Regions from separate parts of the Streptosporangium sp. NPDC001559 genome, predicted to be linked through region 2. Evidence: riboswitches for the same ligand, from Rfam matches in the RefSeq annotation. Region 2 holds a riboswitch; the other holds the start of a gene.
The links. Region 2 has a riboswitch for cobalamin ahead of ACFYY8_RS16710 (ribonucleoside-diphosphate reductase subunit alpha). Riboswitches for the same ligand answer to the same signal wherever they lie in the genome.

Region 1 (7,034 bases), on a different contig from region 2:
GTGGTTCGGAGACCTGTGAGGAGTAGTTTGATGCGTTCCATCCGAAATAGCTACCCTCTGTGACCAATATGGTCATATGCCCACCTCCGTGCGGGACCTGGTGACCGTGTTGACGGCGACGCGGACCAGCAGCCGGGTGAGCCGCTCCATCTCCCTGACGTCGGCGGTGTTCATCCCCAGGGAGAAGTCGAGCCCGGCGATCTTGGGCATGCCGATCCGCACGGTCGGCACCCCCCGCCCCCGCAGGATGTTGGCGTCGGTGGCGCCGCTGTTGCCGAGGGCCACCTCGTGCGGGCGCCCCTCGGCGGCCTCCCAGGCGGCGACGGCCTCACGGGCCACCCAGCCCCCGGGGTCGGAGGCGGTGCCGGGTACGGCGAGCACCATCTCGAACGTCACCGGGACGCCGGGCAGTTCGGCGCGGATCCCCTCGATCGCGGCGCCGAACTCCCGCTTGGCCTCCATGGGGGTCGTGCGCGGGCTCAGCCGCAGGTCGACGAGCAGCCGGCACGCGGCCGGGGTCACCGCGGCCCGGTACGGCCAGCCCCCCTCGATCGCGGCGACGACGCCCTGCGGGGAGACCGTCCCCTCGGTGTGCCGCTCGGCGTACCCGGCGAACCACCGCTCAAGCCGTACGGCGACCTCGCCCGCCCTGGCGATCGCGTTCTCGTACGGCAGGCGGTGCCGTGAGCCGGCGTAGGTGTGGACGCCGTGGACGACGACCTCGAACCAGGCCAGCCCGACCTCCTCCCAGGAGACCGTCCATCCCGGCTTGGCGATCACCGCGAAGTCCGCCCAGAGTCCCTGTTCGAGCAGGTAGGAGCAGCCGACCCCCTGCCCGACATTGCGCCGTCCTGCGCCGGGCGCGGCGTTGGCGGGCATGCCGCCCGACCCGAAGGCGACCAGCAGGTCCCCGGCCAGCGGCAGCCCGGCCCGGTGAACGGCCTCGGCGGCCATCAGCACGCAGGCGGCGTGCCCCTTCGGGTTGCCCGCGCCGAGCCCGGTCACCAGGTCACCCTCGACGCGGGCGGCGGGACGCATGTCGGGGCGCAGCGCGGGGCCGATCCACGGGACGTCCTCGTCCTCGCGGCCGGTGGTCAGCGTGTCGATCGGCGCGTACAGCATGAGGTCGGGGCCGCCGCCGTCGCCGGGCAACCGGCCCCACGCGTTGGCCTGCCGGTCGTCGAGCGGCTGGACGGCCGCCGTGACACCGGCGGCCGTCAGGGTGGCGGCGATGTGCTCGGCCAGGGGACGCTCGCCGCCGGTGGGGCTGGGGATGTCCACCAGGCCGCGCAACAGCTCCCGCAGCCGGTCGCCCGTGACGTGCCGCCAGGCCGCGGCGACCAGGTCGCGCCGGTCCCCGTCGAGCCCGTCGAGCCCGTCGGGCGCGTTCACCGGTTGATCCGGCGGACCTGGGTGTTGACCCGCCTGGCGAGCAGGCGCCACAGCGGCGGCAGCGCCGCGACGACGGCCGCGCAGACCAGCAGGACCAGCAGGGGACGTGGCATGGGGATCTCCTTGACTCGTCCCGCGTGGGACCCCCGGCGCGTGGCCGGGGGTCCCACGCGGGAGCCGTTTCCGCCCTGCCGAGATGATCCGCCGGCCGGAGGGGAACCGCCCATGGAAACGTCCCGCTCAGCGGGACGCCCACGCGGGATCGGCGTACGGCGACGCCACGGTGAAGATCTCTATCCCATAAGTGGTCGTCACACGGTGAGCCGTTCGAGGAGGGTGCGGGCGAAGGACGCCGCGGCCCTCTCGTCGTCGCGGTCGCCGGGCGGCGTCATGTGCCCGAGGAAGGCGTACTGGAAGCAGGCCCCGAGCAGCAGCCCGGCGGCGGCGGTCACGTCGGTCTCCGGCCGCAGCCGTCCGAGGTCCCGTTCGGCGCTCAGGTAGGCCGCGACGGCCTCGTTGACCTTGTGCGGACCGGCGCCGTGGACACGTAGCTCCTCCCGGTGCGCGGCGAGGGTCGCCGGATCGGCGAACACCGAGGCGAGCATCGGGAAGCCCTCGCCGTAGAAGGCGATCGCGGCCTGGGCCAGCGCGGTGAGGTTGCCCAGGAGCGTGCCCGTGCCCGCCCCGCCGTTCAGCGCCTGCGCCAGCCGGGTGAAGCCGGGGGAGCGTTCCCGCATCACCGCCACGAGCAGGTCGGCCTTGCCCGCGAAGTGCTTGTAGAGCGTCGCCTCGGTGAACCCGGCGGCCTGCGCGATCTGGCGGGTGGTCACGTTGGCGAGACCCCTTTCGGCCATCACCGCCGCCGCCGCGTCGAGGATCACGTCCCTGGTGCCCATCTCGGTCCCTTTCTGGCTGGGCGTCGCTTGACGAGGTTAGTGATCGCTCACTAACCTCCAAGGGTTAGCGAACGTTTACTAACCACATGGAGCTTAGATGAAGCTGACCGTGTTCGGAGCGACCGGCGGTACCGGGCGGCACGTGGTCGAGCAGGCCCTCGCTGCGGGCCACCACGTCACCGCCGTCGTGCGCGACCCGGCCCGGCTGACGTCCACCGGCCACCCGAGGCTTGAGCCGGTCGTCGCCGACGTCATGGACACCGCGGCCCCGGAGGCCGTCGTCGCCGCCGTGACCGGCGGGGACGCCGTGATCTCGGCCCTCGGGCCCCGGCCGGGCGGCGGCGGATCGGTGTGCGCGGACGGCGCCCGCGCGATCATCGCCGCGATGCGCGCCGCGGGGACCCGCCGCCTTGTCGTCGTCACGGCCAGCGGCCACATCGTCGACAGCGGCGACGGACCGGCCAGCCGCCTGCTGGTCAAGCCGATGCTGCGGCGCCTCCTGCGTGAGGGGTTCGCCGACTTCGTCCGCACCGACGACGCCGTCCGCGCCAGTGGCCTGGACTGGACCATCATGCGTCCGCCCCGGCTCACCGACGGCAGGCGCAAGCCGTACCGCACCGCCGTCGACGTCAACGTCAGAGGGGGCATCTTCATCTCCCGCGCGGACCTCGCCGACGCCATCCTCGCCACGCTGGCCGCCCCCGAGACCGTCGGCCACACCGTCTCACTGGGCTACTGAGGCACGGATTCCCTCACGGCGCGTCCCCCTCGGTGATCAGCGTCACCTGGGGGACGCCCGTCCTCGGATGCGCGCCGACCTCGGCGTCCACCCGGTAGACGTCCCGCAGCAGTTCAGGCGTCAGCACCTCGCGCGGGGTCCCGAGCGCCACGACCGCGCCGCCGTCCATGACGCACAGGCGGTCACAGAACGCGGCGGCCAGGTTGAGGTCGTGCAGCGCGATCACCGCGGTGATCCCGAGCCCGCGCACCAGACGCAGCGCGTCGAGCTGGTGGCGCAGGTCGAGGTGGTTGGTCGGCTCGTCCAGCACCATCACCTCCGGCCGCTGCGCCAGCGCCCGGGCGATCAGCACCCGCTGCTTCTCCCCGCCGGAGAGCCGGTCGAAGGGCGCGTGGGCCAGATCGGCCACGTCCAGCCGTTCCAGCGCCTCGGCGATGATCGCCCGGTCGGCGGGGGAGTCGCCGTCGAAGGCCCGTTTGTGCGGGGTACGTCCCATGGACACCATGTCGTGGACGCTCAGCCCGAAGTCGCCGCCGCCCTCCTGAAGCACCGCGGCCAGCCGGCGGGCCAGCCATCTGCCCGGCGTCCGCCACACGTCGTGCCCGTCGAGGAGCACCTGCCCGGCGGTGGGGCGCAGCACCCGGTAGAGGGTTCTCAGCAGGGTCGACTTGCCCGCGCCGTTGGGCCCGGCCAGGCCGAGCACCTCACCGGGGGCCACCTCGAACGTCACCGCGCGAACCAGGTCCCTGCCGCCGATCCGCACCGAGACCTCCCGTACGGCCAGAGCGCCCATCAGGTCCTCCTCCGCATCAGCCACAGGAAGAACGGCCCGCCGACCAGCGCCGTGATGATCCCCACCGGGACCTCCTCGGGGGTGATCAGCGTCCTGGCGACCAGGTCGGCCATGATGAGGAACGCCGCCCCGAGCAACGCCGTGGCCGGAAGCGCCCGCCGGTGGTCGGCACCGACGAGCAGCCGCACCACATGGGGCATGATCAGCCCGACGAACCCGATGGTCCCGCTGACCGCGACGACGGTGCCGATCACCATCGCCACCAGCACGAACAGCGCCGTCCTGAAGCGGTGCACGTCCAGCCCCAGGGAGGCGGCGGCCTCCTCCCCGGCCAGCAGCAGGTTCAGCGGGCGCGAGACGCCCAGCAGGACGACGGTGCCCGCCGTCACGGCCGCCGCGGGCACCCACACCGTCGTCCACGTCGTCCCCGCGACGCCGCCGAGCATCCAGCGGACGGCCGACTGGGCTCGGTGCGGGTCGTCGGAGGTCACCACCAGGAAGCTGGCCGTCGCCGACAGCACCTCGGCCGTCGCCACCCCGGCCAGCACCAGCCGCACCGTGGTCATCCGCCCGCCGGACCGGGCCAGGAGATAGACCGTGACCAGCGCCGCCAGCGCCCCCGCGAACGCGGCGACCGGCAGGGAGAACGGCCCGAGGAAGGTCAGGCCGAACACCGTCACGCTCACCGCGCCCACACTGGCGCCGGAGGAGACGCCCAGCAGCATCGGATCGGCCAGCGGGTTGCGCACCAGCGCCTGCAACGCCATCCCGCAGACCGAGAGACCGGCGCCGATGACCCCGCACAGGATCACCCGTGGCAGCCGTACGTCCATGACGACGGTCTCCCTGACCGGCGACCAGACCGGTTCGGCCAGCGCGGGGTTGAGGCGGTGCAGCAGGATGCCCCACACCTGCCCGGCGGGCAGGCTGATCGAACCGGCCGCGACCCCCGCCGTGACCGCCCCGCAGAGCAGCAGCGCGCACAGCGCGAGCGTCAGCGGGTACGGCAGGCCGGGGCGCCGGGTGACGGGCGTGGTCCGGGAGAGCCCGGTCAGGCCGCTCACTCGAACCGGTCGGGGTGGATCTGCCGGGCCAGCGACTCCACCGCGGACGGCGCCCGGACCCCGAGCACGACCGACGACAGCGGCAGCACCGCGAACCGCCTGTGCCTGATCGCCGGAACGTCGGCGAGCGCCGGGTTCGACAGCAGGAACCTCTTCTTGTCCTCGACCTTCTCGTCGCCGTAGTCGTAGACGACGATCCAGTCGGGCGCGCGCTCGGCGACCTGCTCGAACGACACGTCGGCCCATGCCTTGTCCACGTCGGTGAAGACGTTCCGCGCGCCCGCCAGCGTGATGATCTCGTCGCCGACGCCCCTGCCCCCGGCGGTGAAGGCGGTCTTGTCACCGCTGTCGTAGACGAACAACCTGACCGGCTCGACGTCGGCGAGCCTCTCCCTCACCCGCGCCAAAGGCTCGTGCAGACGGGTGATGAGCGCCTCGGCCCGCTCGCGCACGCCGAAGATCGTGGCGACGTTGCGGATCTCCCGGTCCATCAGGTCCATGTCCACGGGGCCGGACGGGCACTGCTCGACGTTGAGGTAGGTGTCGATCCCGGCCTTGCCCAGCGCGTCGCGGCCGCGGCCCTCCTTCTCGTCGAAGGCGCTGGAGAAACCGCCGTAGACGAAGTCGGGCTCCTCGGCCAGCAGCGCCTCGTAGGAGGGGTACCGCCTGGACAGCACCTTCACCCCGTCGTAGGCGGCCCGGTACTCGGGCAGGACCTTGTCGTCGAGATATCCGGTGCCGGCCATCGACCCCTGCAGTCCCAGCGCCAGCATCACCTCGGTCGCGTGCTGGTTGAGCGAGACCGCCCGCCGCGGCGGCCGGTCGTAGGTCGTCCTGACGCCGCAGTCGTCGAGGGTGACCGGGAAGCCCGCGACGGCCCCGGCAGGGCCTTCAGCCGGGGCTCCGGAGGGCGCCGGTTCCCCGGCGGAGGCGCCACAACCGGCCAGGAGCACGGCACAGGACAGGGCGAGCAACAGGGACAGGGGACGTCTGACCGTCACGGACGGTTCCTCTCACGGGATCTGCACCATGGGACGGCCCTGCCGGAAGATCACGGAACCGGCCAGGAGGTCGTCTCCGGGCACACGCCGGCGCGGAGGGCTCGTGCGGTCGTCGCCACGCGAGGTCATCCATCGGCCGACCCGTTCCTCTCCGGGGAGATCCGCCCCAGTTCGTCGAGGAGGCGACCGCGTGAGTCTCCTGGCTCTCGGGTCGATGCTCGCCCCCGTCTTCCCACCCCGCAGGGGGCGGTGACCTCGTGGGGGTCCGCTCGCCGATCACAGTGGCGGGACCGCGCCGGATTCGCACCGGCTTCCTCGTCCGCGCTCGCCTTCGCCGGTCATCATTGCACGAAGCCGTTGATGCGCTGAAGATGGCTTCCGGTTCCGGCGGCGGCTGTACGATGCCTTGTTGCAACAAATTTGCAATTGCAAAGACTGGCAGTATTCGGGAGGGCAAGTGCGGACGGCGGAGGTCAAACGGCGGTTCCTTGAGCACTTCGCGGCGGCGGGGCACACCGTGGCCGCCAGCGCGCCGCTGCCCGCCGACGACCCGACACTGCTGTTCGTCAACGCGGGCATGGTGCCGTTCAAGCCCTACCTCCTCGGGCAGCGGACACCGCCGTCCCCCCGGGCGGCCAGCGTGCAGAAGTGCGTCCGCACCCTCGACATCGACGAGGTCGGCAAGACCACCAGGCACGGCACGTTCTTCCAGATGAGCGGCAACTTCTCCTTCGGCGACTACTTCAAGGAGGAGGCGATCAGGCTCGCCTGGGACCTGACGGTCAAGCCTCGGGCCGAGGGAGGCTACGGCCTCGACCCCGACCGGATCTGGGCCACCGTCTACCTGGACGACGACGAGGCCCACGCCCTGTGGCGGGACGTGATCGGCCTGCCCGAGGTCCGCGTCGTACGGCGCGGCAAGGCCGACAACTTCTGGTCCATGGGAGTCCCCGGGCCGTGCGGGCCCTGCTCCGAGCTCTACTACGACCGTGGCCCGGCCTACGGGCGAGAGGGCGGGCCCGAGGTCGACGAGGACCGTTACCTCGAGTTCTGGAACCTGGTCTTCATGCAGTACGAGCGGGGCGAGGGCGTCGGCAAGGAGGACTACCCGATCCTCGGCGAGCTGCCCTCCCGCAACATCGACACCGG
Region 2 (7,034 bases):
CCAACCGGCCGCGCCGGCGTCCGGCCTGCCTCCGGAGCGCCGTCGGTGGTCGGCGAGCAGCGCCGCCCCCGCCCGGATGTTCGCGGCCGGGTCCGCGCGCAGCACGCCGGGGGCGATCCCGGTCAGCTCGGCGGCCCGGCGCAGGGTGTCCTCGGGTGGCGCGGGCGCCACGTCCCGGGTCCTGACCCGGTACGGCCTGCTCTCGTCGCCTCGGGGGTCACCCTCGGCGTCCCGGTGGACGCCGTCCTCTGCGGAGGCACGGGAGGCGGCCCGGGTGACGGCCCGGCCGTCGACCAGGTGCATGGGGCCGTAGCCGCCCGCGACGCTGGGCAGCCCGCCGTTGACGTCCCAGCGGGACTCCAGGTAGGACACGGCCAGCAGCACGTTCTCCGGCACGCCGTATTCTCCGGCCGCCCGGGCGAAGGCCTCCCGCAGGCTCGCGGGGGCGGCAGGGGACGCGGAGCCGTACGGCGGGGCCTGCCAGGCGGGTGCCGGAGCCGCCACCGAGAGGGCGGCGACGATCGATATCCCCGGCAGACGGCGCATGAGGTTCCCTTCCGGCGTGATCACTACCCAGAGTTATGGGTGATCGCGGATCGTCTTATGGCCGGGCGGAGGGAGATCCACGGCAATCTTTTCTGCCCGGAATCGGGCAGAAAACTTGGTAAACGCCAACATGGCTGCGTATGGTCCTCCTCTGTGTCGACGGCATGGCATCCCCACGAGGACCTCATCGCCCACCTGACCCGGACGAGCGCGCTCGGCCCGGGGGAGGCCGCGAGGGTGGTGGCGGACGTGCTGGCCTACTTCTCCGAGCCCACCGAGGAGTTCGTCCGGCGGCGTCACGCCGAGCTCAAGTCCAGGGGGCTGGTCAACGACGCGATCTTTCCCAGGATCGCCGCCGAGCTGAGCTCCCGCCGTGTCGCCGCACCGGAACTCTCCCTGCGCCAGTTGCGCCGGATCGTCTACGGGTAAGGAGCGGTCAGATGTGCGGAATCGTGGCCTATGTGGGGCCGAAGGACGCGGCCCCCATCCTGCTTGAGGGCCTGCAGCGCCTTGAGTACCGCGGCTACGACTCGGCCGGCGTGGTGGTCTCCAACAGAGGCCTGAAGATGCGCAAGGTCAAGGGCAGGGTCGCCGACCTGGCGGCCGTGGTGCCCGCCAGGTTCAAGGGAACCCTGGGCATCGGGCACACCCGCTGGGCGACCCACGGCGCGCCCAGCGACGTCAACGCCCACCCGCACCTGTCCGCCGACGAGCGCGTCGCCGTCGTGCACAACGGCATCATCGAGAACGCCGACGAGCTGCGGGCCAAGCTGGAGGCCGACGGCGCGGTCTTCCTGTCGGAGACCGACACCGAGGTGCTCGCCCACCTGATCGCCCGCACCGTCGAGGACACCGACTCGCTGGCGGAGGCGGTCCGCGCCGCGCTCAAGCGGGTCGTCGGCACCTACGGCGTCGCGGTGGTCGACGCCCGGCGCCCCGGCGAGGTGGTCGTGGCGCGCAACGGCAGCCCGATCGTGCTGGGCATCGGCGAGAAGGAGATGTTCGCCGCCTCGGACGTGGCCGCGCTGGTCCGCTACACCCGCCAGGTGGTGCACCTGGAGGACGGTGAGCTCGCGGTGCTGAAGGCCGACGGCTTCAACACCTTCTCCAGCGACGCGCGGGAGACGGCCAAGGAGCCGCTGACGGTCGACTGGGAGGCCGGGCACTACGACACCGGCGGCTACGAGCACTACCTGCTCAAGGAGATCTCCGAGCAGCCGGAGACGGTCGCCAGGACGCTGCGCGGGCGCCTCGACGACCGCTTCCACATCGCCCATCTGGGCGGGCTCAACATGGACGCGCGCGAGAGCCGCTCCTTCCGCCGGGTGAAGATCATCGGGTGCGGCTCGGCCTACTACTCGGGCCAGATCGGCGCCCAGCTCATCGAGGAGCTGGCGCGCATCCCGTCGGACGCCGAGCCCGCCAGCGAGTTCCGCTACCGCAGCCCGGTCGTCGAGCCGGACACCCTCTACGTGGCGATCAGCCAGTCGGGGGAGACCTACGACACCCTGGCCGCCGTCCAGGAGCTCAAGCGCAAGGGCGGCCGGGTGCTCGGCATCGTCAACACCGTCGGCAGCGCCATCGCCAGGGAGGTCGACGGCGGTCTCTACCTGCACGCGGGCCCCGAGGTCTCGGTGGCGAGCACCAAGGCCTTCACCTCGACCGCGGTCGCCTTCGCGCTGCTCGCGCTGCACCTGGGACGGGTGCGCGACCTGTCGCCCGCCGACGGCCGGCGCATCGTGGAGGGCCTTCGCGCGCTGCCCGGCCAGATCGAGGAGATCCTCGCCCTCGAACCCCGGATCAAGGAGCTGGCCGGCAAGTACGCCGACTCGCCGAGCATGATGTTCGTCGGCAGGGTCAGGGGATACCCGGTGGCCAGGGAGGGCGCGCAGAAGCTCAAGGAGGTCTCCTACGTGCACGCCGAGGCCTACCCGGCCAGCGAGCTCAAGCACGGGCCGCTGGCGCTGATCGGCCCGGAGATGCCGACCGTGGCGGTCGTCCCCGACGACGAGCTGCTGGACAAGAACCTCACCACGCTGGGGGAGATCCGCGCGCGCGGCGGGCGGGTGCTCATGGTCGGGCACCGGGAGGCCGATCCCAAGCTGGCCGACGACTGCCTGGTGGTGCCCAGGAACGAGATCGAGCTCGACCCGATCCTGCTGTCGATCCCGCTGCAGCTGTTCGCCTACCACGCGGCCGTCGCGCTCGGCCGCGACGTGGACAAGCCGCGCAACCTCGCCAAGAGCGTCACCGTGGAGTGATCGCGGACCATCCCTGATGCCCCAATTGCGGTGCAGAGAGTGACATATCTGCAACGTAGGGTATCGAGAGATCTGGGGGATCTCGGCGGAAGGGACGCTTATGCACCGTAGGCGATTCCTCGCGCTCGCGCTGGGGGTCATGGCCGCCGGGGGCTGCGGTGACATGGGCGGCCCCGGCGCGGGGTGGGCGCGCAGACTGACCATCGTCGCGCCGGTCGTCCGCGGGCGGCGCTGGGACCAGGCCGCCCGCGCGCTGGCCGCGATCCTGACCGGGGAGGGAATGGCCGGGGCGGTGGAGGTGAGTGGCGCGGGCGCCCAGGGGATGGCCGCGCTGACCGCGTTCGCCGCCGTCAGGGGCTCCTTCGCGCGCGAGGGCAGGGTGTTCCTGGCGGGCGTGCCGATGCTGGCGGGCGGCGAGACCGCCGACGCGGACTCCGTGCTGGCGGCCTCGACGCCGCTGGCCAGGCTGGCCGGAGACTGGTCCGTCCTGGCCGTCTCCCCGAACTCCCTGCTGCGGACCTTCGAGGACTTCGCCGCGGCGCTGCGCCGCGACCCGGTGCGGCTGGTGGTCGGGGGAGGGGCCGAGGGCGGCTCCGACCACGTGCTCTACGGCATGATCGGCAAGTGTCTCGGCGTCGACGTCAGGCTGATGGAGTACGCGGGCTACCCGACCGAGTCGGAGGCCGTCGAGGCGCTCAACGAGGGGCGGGTGGCCGCGCTTCTCGGCTCGGCGGGCTCCCTCCTGCCGAAGATCGCCACGGGCCGGCTGATGCCGCTCGCGGTCTCCTCGGGGGAGCGGATCGACGGCATCGACGCGCCGACGCTGATGGAGCGGGAGGTGCGCCTTGAGTACGCCGACTGGTGCGGGGTGCTCGGCCCCCGGGCCATGAGCCCCGGCGACCGGGACGAGGCGGTCGCCCTGTGCGACCGGATCGACGCCTCGCCCCGATGGCAGGCCGTGTGCGCGGCCAACGGCTGGCACCGGGCGTACCTGAGCGGTGACGACTTCCGCCAGTGGCTGGTCACAGAGACCCGCCGTACCCGCGCGGTGCTCAACGAGCTCGGGTTGCTGAGCATCCCCGACACAAACTGTTGGGGCGGTTGCGTCAGGCGGCACTAGATGTAGGATCCTGGTCGTCGCTGGTTCGCCCACGAGGGCGAGGCAACAGGGAACCCGGTGAGAGACCGGGACTGCCCCGCAGCGGTGAACGGGAACGAAAGCCGTCAACTGAGCACTGGGTGAACCACGCCCGGGAAGCGACGGCCGGTAGGAGCGCGCGTCACGCCCGTGAGTCCGAAGACCTGCCCGCGGTGTGTGGAGAGGGGACCGATCAGGTCCCCGCTCGGCACGAGAGTTGTCCAGGGCTTCGAGGGAGAGCCGCGGGACGAGGCGGTCCGGCGTGCCCGGGAGCCGCCCGTTGACGCGCGCCCTGCTCCGTGAGCCGTACGGGGATTACCTGCACGAGGGGTGGCACGTGACACAGACCTTGGCCGAGAAGGCGGAGAAGACCGGGCACTCGCCGGACGATCGCAGGCGGGCGATCGAGGAGGCCGCGGCCCGGGTGATCACCGACCCGGAGAACTCCAGGGTCGCCGCCAGGCTGCTGACCGGCCTGATCGCCGAGGAGGCCGCCGAGCACGGCGTCACGACCTTCTCCGAGTCGATCGCCGCGTCCCACGGCGTCGGGCTCCTGCAGGACGGGCTGGCCGCCTTCGTCGCCGCCAACGCCGCCGCCCTCGACGCGCTGGTCGACCCGGCCGCCGACGACCGGTTCGAGTACTTCGGGCTGCGCACCGTCTACGACCGCTACCTGCTGCGCCACCCGAGCACCCGCAAGGTCCTCGAACGCCCCCAGCACTTCCTGCTGCGCGTGGCCTGCGGCCTGTCGGAGACGGTCGAGGAGGCCGCCGAGCTGTACGGGCTCATGGCCACCCTGTCCTACCTGCCCAGTTCGCCCACCCTGTTCAACTCCGGTTCCCGCAGGCCCCAGCTGTCCTCCTGCTTCCTGCTCGACTCGCCGAGGGACGAGCTCGAGGCCATCTACCAGCGCTACGGCCAGGTCGCCCGCCTGTCGAAGTACGCCGGGGGCATCGGCATCGCCTGGACCCGGGTCCGCTCGCGCGGCTCGCTGATCCGCGGCACCAACGGTCACTCGAACGGCATCGTGCCGTGGCTGCGCACCCTCGACTCCAGCGTCGCCGCCGTCAACCAGGGCGGTCGTCGCAAGGGCGCCGCCTGCGTCTACCTGGAGCCCTGGCACGCCGACATCGAGGAGTTCCTCGAACTGCGCGACAACACCGGTGAGGAGGCGCGCCGTACGCACAATCTGAACCTCGCCAACTGGATCCCCGACGAGTTCATGCGGCGGGTCGAGGCCGACGAGATGTGGTCGCTGTTCGACCCCAAGGAGGTCCCGCACCTCACCGACCTGTACGGCGAGGCGTTCGAGGAGGCCTACCGCAGGGCGGAGGCCGAGGGCGGGTTCGTCAGGCAGGTCCCGGCCCGCGCCCTGTACGGCCGCATGATGCGCACGCTCGCCCAGACCGGCAACGGCTGGATGACCTTCAAGGACGCCTCGAACCGGACCTCGAACCAGACGGCCCGCCCGGGCAACGTCATCCACCTGTCGAACCTGTGCACCGAGATCCTGGAGGTCACCAGCGACGCGGAGACCGCCGTCTGCAACCTCGGCTCGATCAACCTGGCGGCCCACCTGACCGTGGACGGTGTGGACTGGGAGCGGCTGCGCCGTACGGCTCGCACCGCGGTCAGGTTCCTGGACAGGACCATCGACCTGGGCTTCTACCCGACACCCGAGGCCCGCGCGGCCAACGAGCGCTGGCGGCCCGTCGGGCTGGGCGTGATGGGGCTGGCCGACGTCTTCTTCGCGCTGCGGCTGCCGTTCGACTCGCCGGGGGCGCTTGAGCTGTCGACCCGGATCGCCGAGGAGATCGCGCTGGCCGCCTACGCCACCTCCAGTGACCTGGCCGCCGAGCGGGGGCGCCATCCCGCCTACGGGGACACCCGCGCCGCCGACGGCGTGCTGCACCCCGACCACTACGGGGCCGCCCGTTCGGCGGAGTGGACGGCGCTCAGGGAGCGGATCGCCGTGACCGGCCTGCGCAACTCGCTGATGATCGCGATCGCCCCCACGGCCACCATCGCCTCCATCGCGGGCTGCTACGAGTGCATCGAGCCCCAGGTGTCGAACGTCTTCAAGCGCGAGACCCTCTCCGGGGAGTTCCTCCAGGTCAACCGCTATCTGGTCGCCGACCTCACGGCCCGGGGCCTGTGGACCCCGCAGATCAGGGACGCGATCAAGCGGGCGGACGGCTCGATCCAGGACGTCCCGGGCATCCCCGACGACCTCAGGACGCTCTACCGGACCGCGTGGGAGCTGCCGCAGAAGGCGCTGATCGACCTGGCCGCGGCGCGCGCGCCGTACATCGACCAGTCGCAGTCGCTCAACCTGTTCATGGCGACCCCGACCATCGGCAAGCTCTCCTCGATGTACGCCTACGCCTGGCGCTCGGGCCTGAAGACCACCTACTACCTGCGTTCCCGCCCGGCCACCCGCATCGCGCAGACCACCGTTTCAGCCGCGGCGGCCGTCGCCGGAACCGAGCAGGACGTGATCGCCTGCTCGCTGGAGAACCCCGAGTACTGCGACGCCTGCCAGTAGGCCCCGTGACCCAAGCCGAAAGGTCATTCTCCGAATGCTGCTCGACCCCGGTATGAACCTCACCCTGCGTCCCATGCGCTACCCGGACTTCTACGAACGCTACCGGGCGGCCATCCGCAACACCTGGACCGTCGAGGAGGTGGACCTCAACTCCGACGTGGCGGACCTGGCCAGGATGACACCGGAGGAACGCCACCTGATCAACCGTCTCGTCGCGTTCTTCGCGACCGGTGACTCGATCGTGGCCAACAACCTGGTGCTCAACCTCTACCAGCACGTCAACGCCCCCGAGGCGCGCCTGTACCTCAGCAGGCAGCTCTACGAGGAGGCGGTGCACGTCCAGTTCTACCTGACCCTGCTCGACACCTACCTGCCCGACCATGAGGAGCGGGCCAGGGCCTTCGCCGCGATCGAGCACATCCCCTCGATCAGGGACAAGGCCGAGTTCTGCTTCCGGTGGATCGACTCGCTCGGCGGGCTGACCAGCCTGCAGACGAGGGACGACCGGCGGGCGTTCCTGCTCAACCTGATCTGTTTCGCCGCG

Region 1: it holds a riboswitch for cobalamin, as region 2 does, so the genes downstream of both, ACFYY8_RS23325 (ABC transporter substrate-binding protein) here and ACFYY8_RS16710 (ribonucleoside-diphosphate reductase subunit alpha) in region 2, are expected to answer to the same signal.

The regions. Positions count from the first base shown of each region.
Region 1 is NZ_JBIAVG010000010.1:241,582-248,615, reverse strand. It holds gene ACFYY8_RS23350 (M20 family metallopeptidase) at 73-1,392, opposite strand; gene ACFYY8_RS23345 (TetR/AcrR family transcriptional regulator) at 1,704-2,288, opposite strand; gene ACFYY8_RS23340 (NAD(P)-dependent oxidoreductase) at 2,386-3,027, shown strand; gene ACFYY8_RS23335 (ABC transporter ATP-binding protein) at 3,041-3,820, opposite strand; gene ACFYY8_RS23330 (FecCD family ABC transporter permease) at 3,820-4,884, opposite strand; gene ACFYY8_RS23325 (ABC transporter substrate-binding protein) at 4,881-5,885, opposite strand; cobalamin riboswitch at 6,078-6,204, opposite strand; gene alaS (alanine--tRNA ligase) at 6,343-7,034, shown strand, end outside.
Region 2 is NZ_JBIAVG010000006.1:347,567-354,600, forward strand. It holds gene ACFYY8_RS16690 (N-acetylmuramoyl-L-alanine amidase) at 1-546, opposite strand, end outside; gene ACFYY8_RS16695 (hypothetical protein) at 700-975, shown strand; gene glmS (glutamine--fructose-6-phosphate transaminase (isomerizing)) at 987-2,807, shown strand; gene ACFYY8_RS16705 (Bug family tripartite tricarboxylate transporter substrate binding protein) at 2,908-3,927, shown strand; cobalamin riboswitch at 3,932-4,132, shown strand; gene ACFYY8_RS16710 (ribonucleoside-diphosphate reductase subunit alpha) at 4,283-6,490, shown strand; gene ACFYY8_RS16715 (ribonucleotide-diphosphate reductase subunit beta) at 6,525-7,034, shown strand, end outside.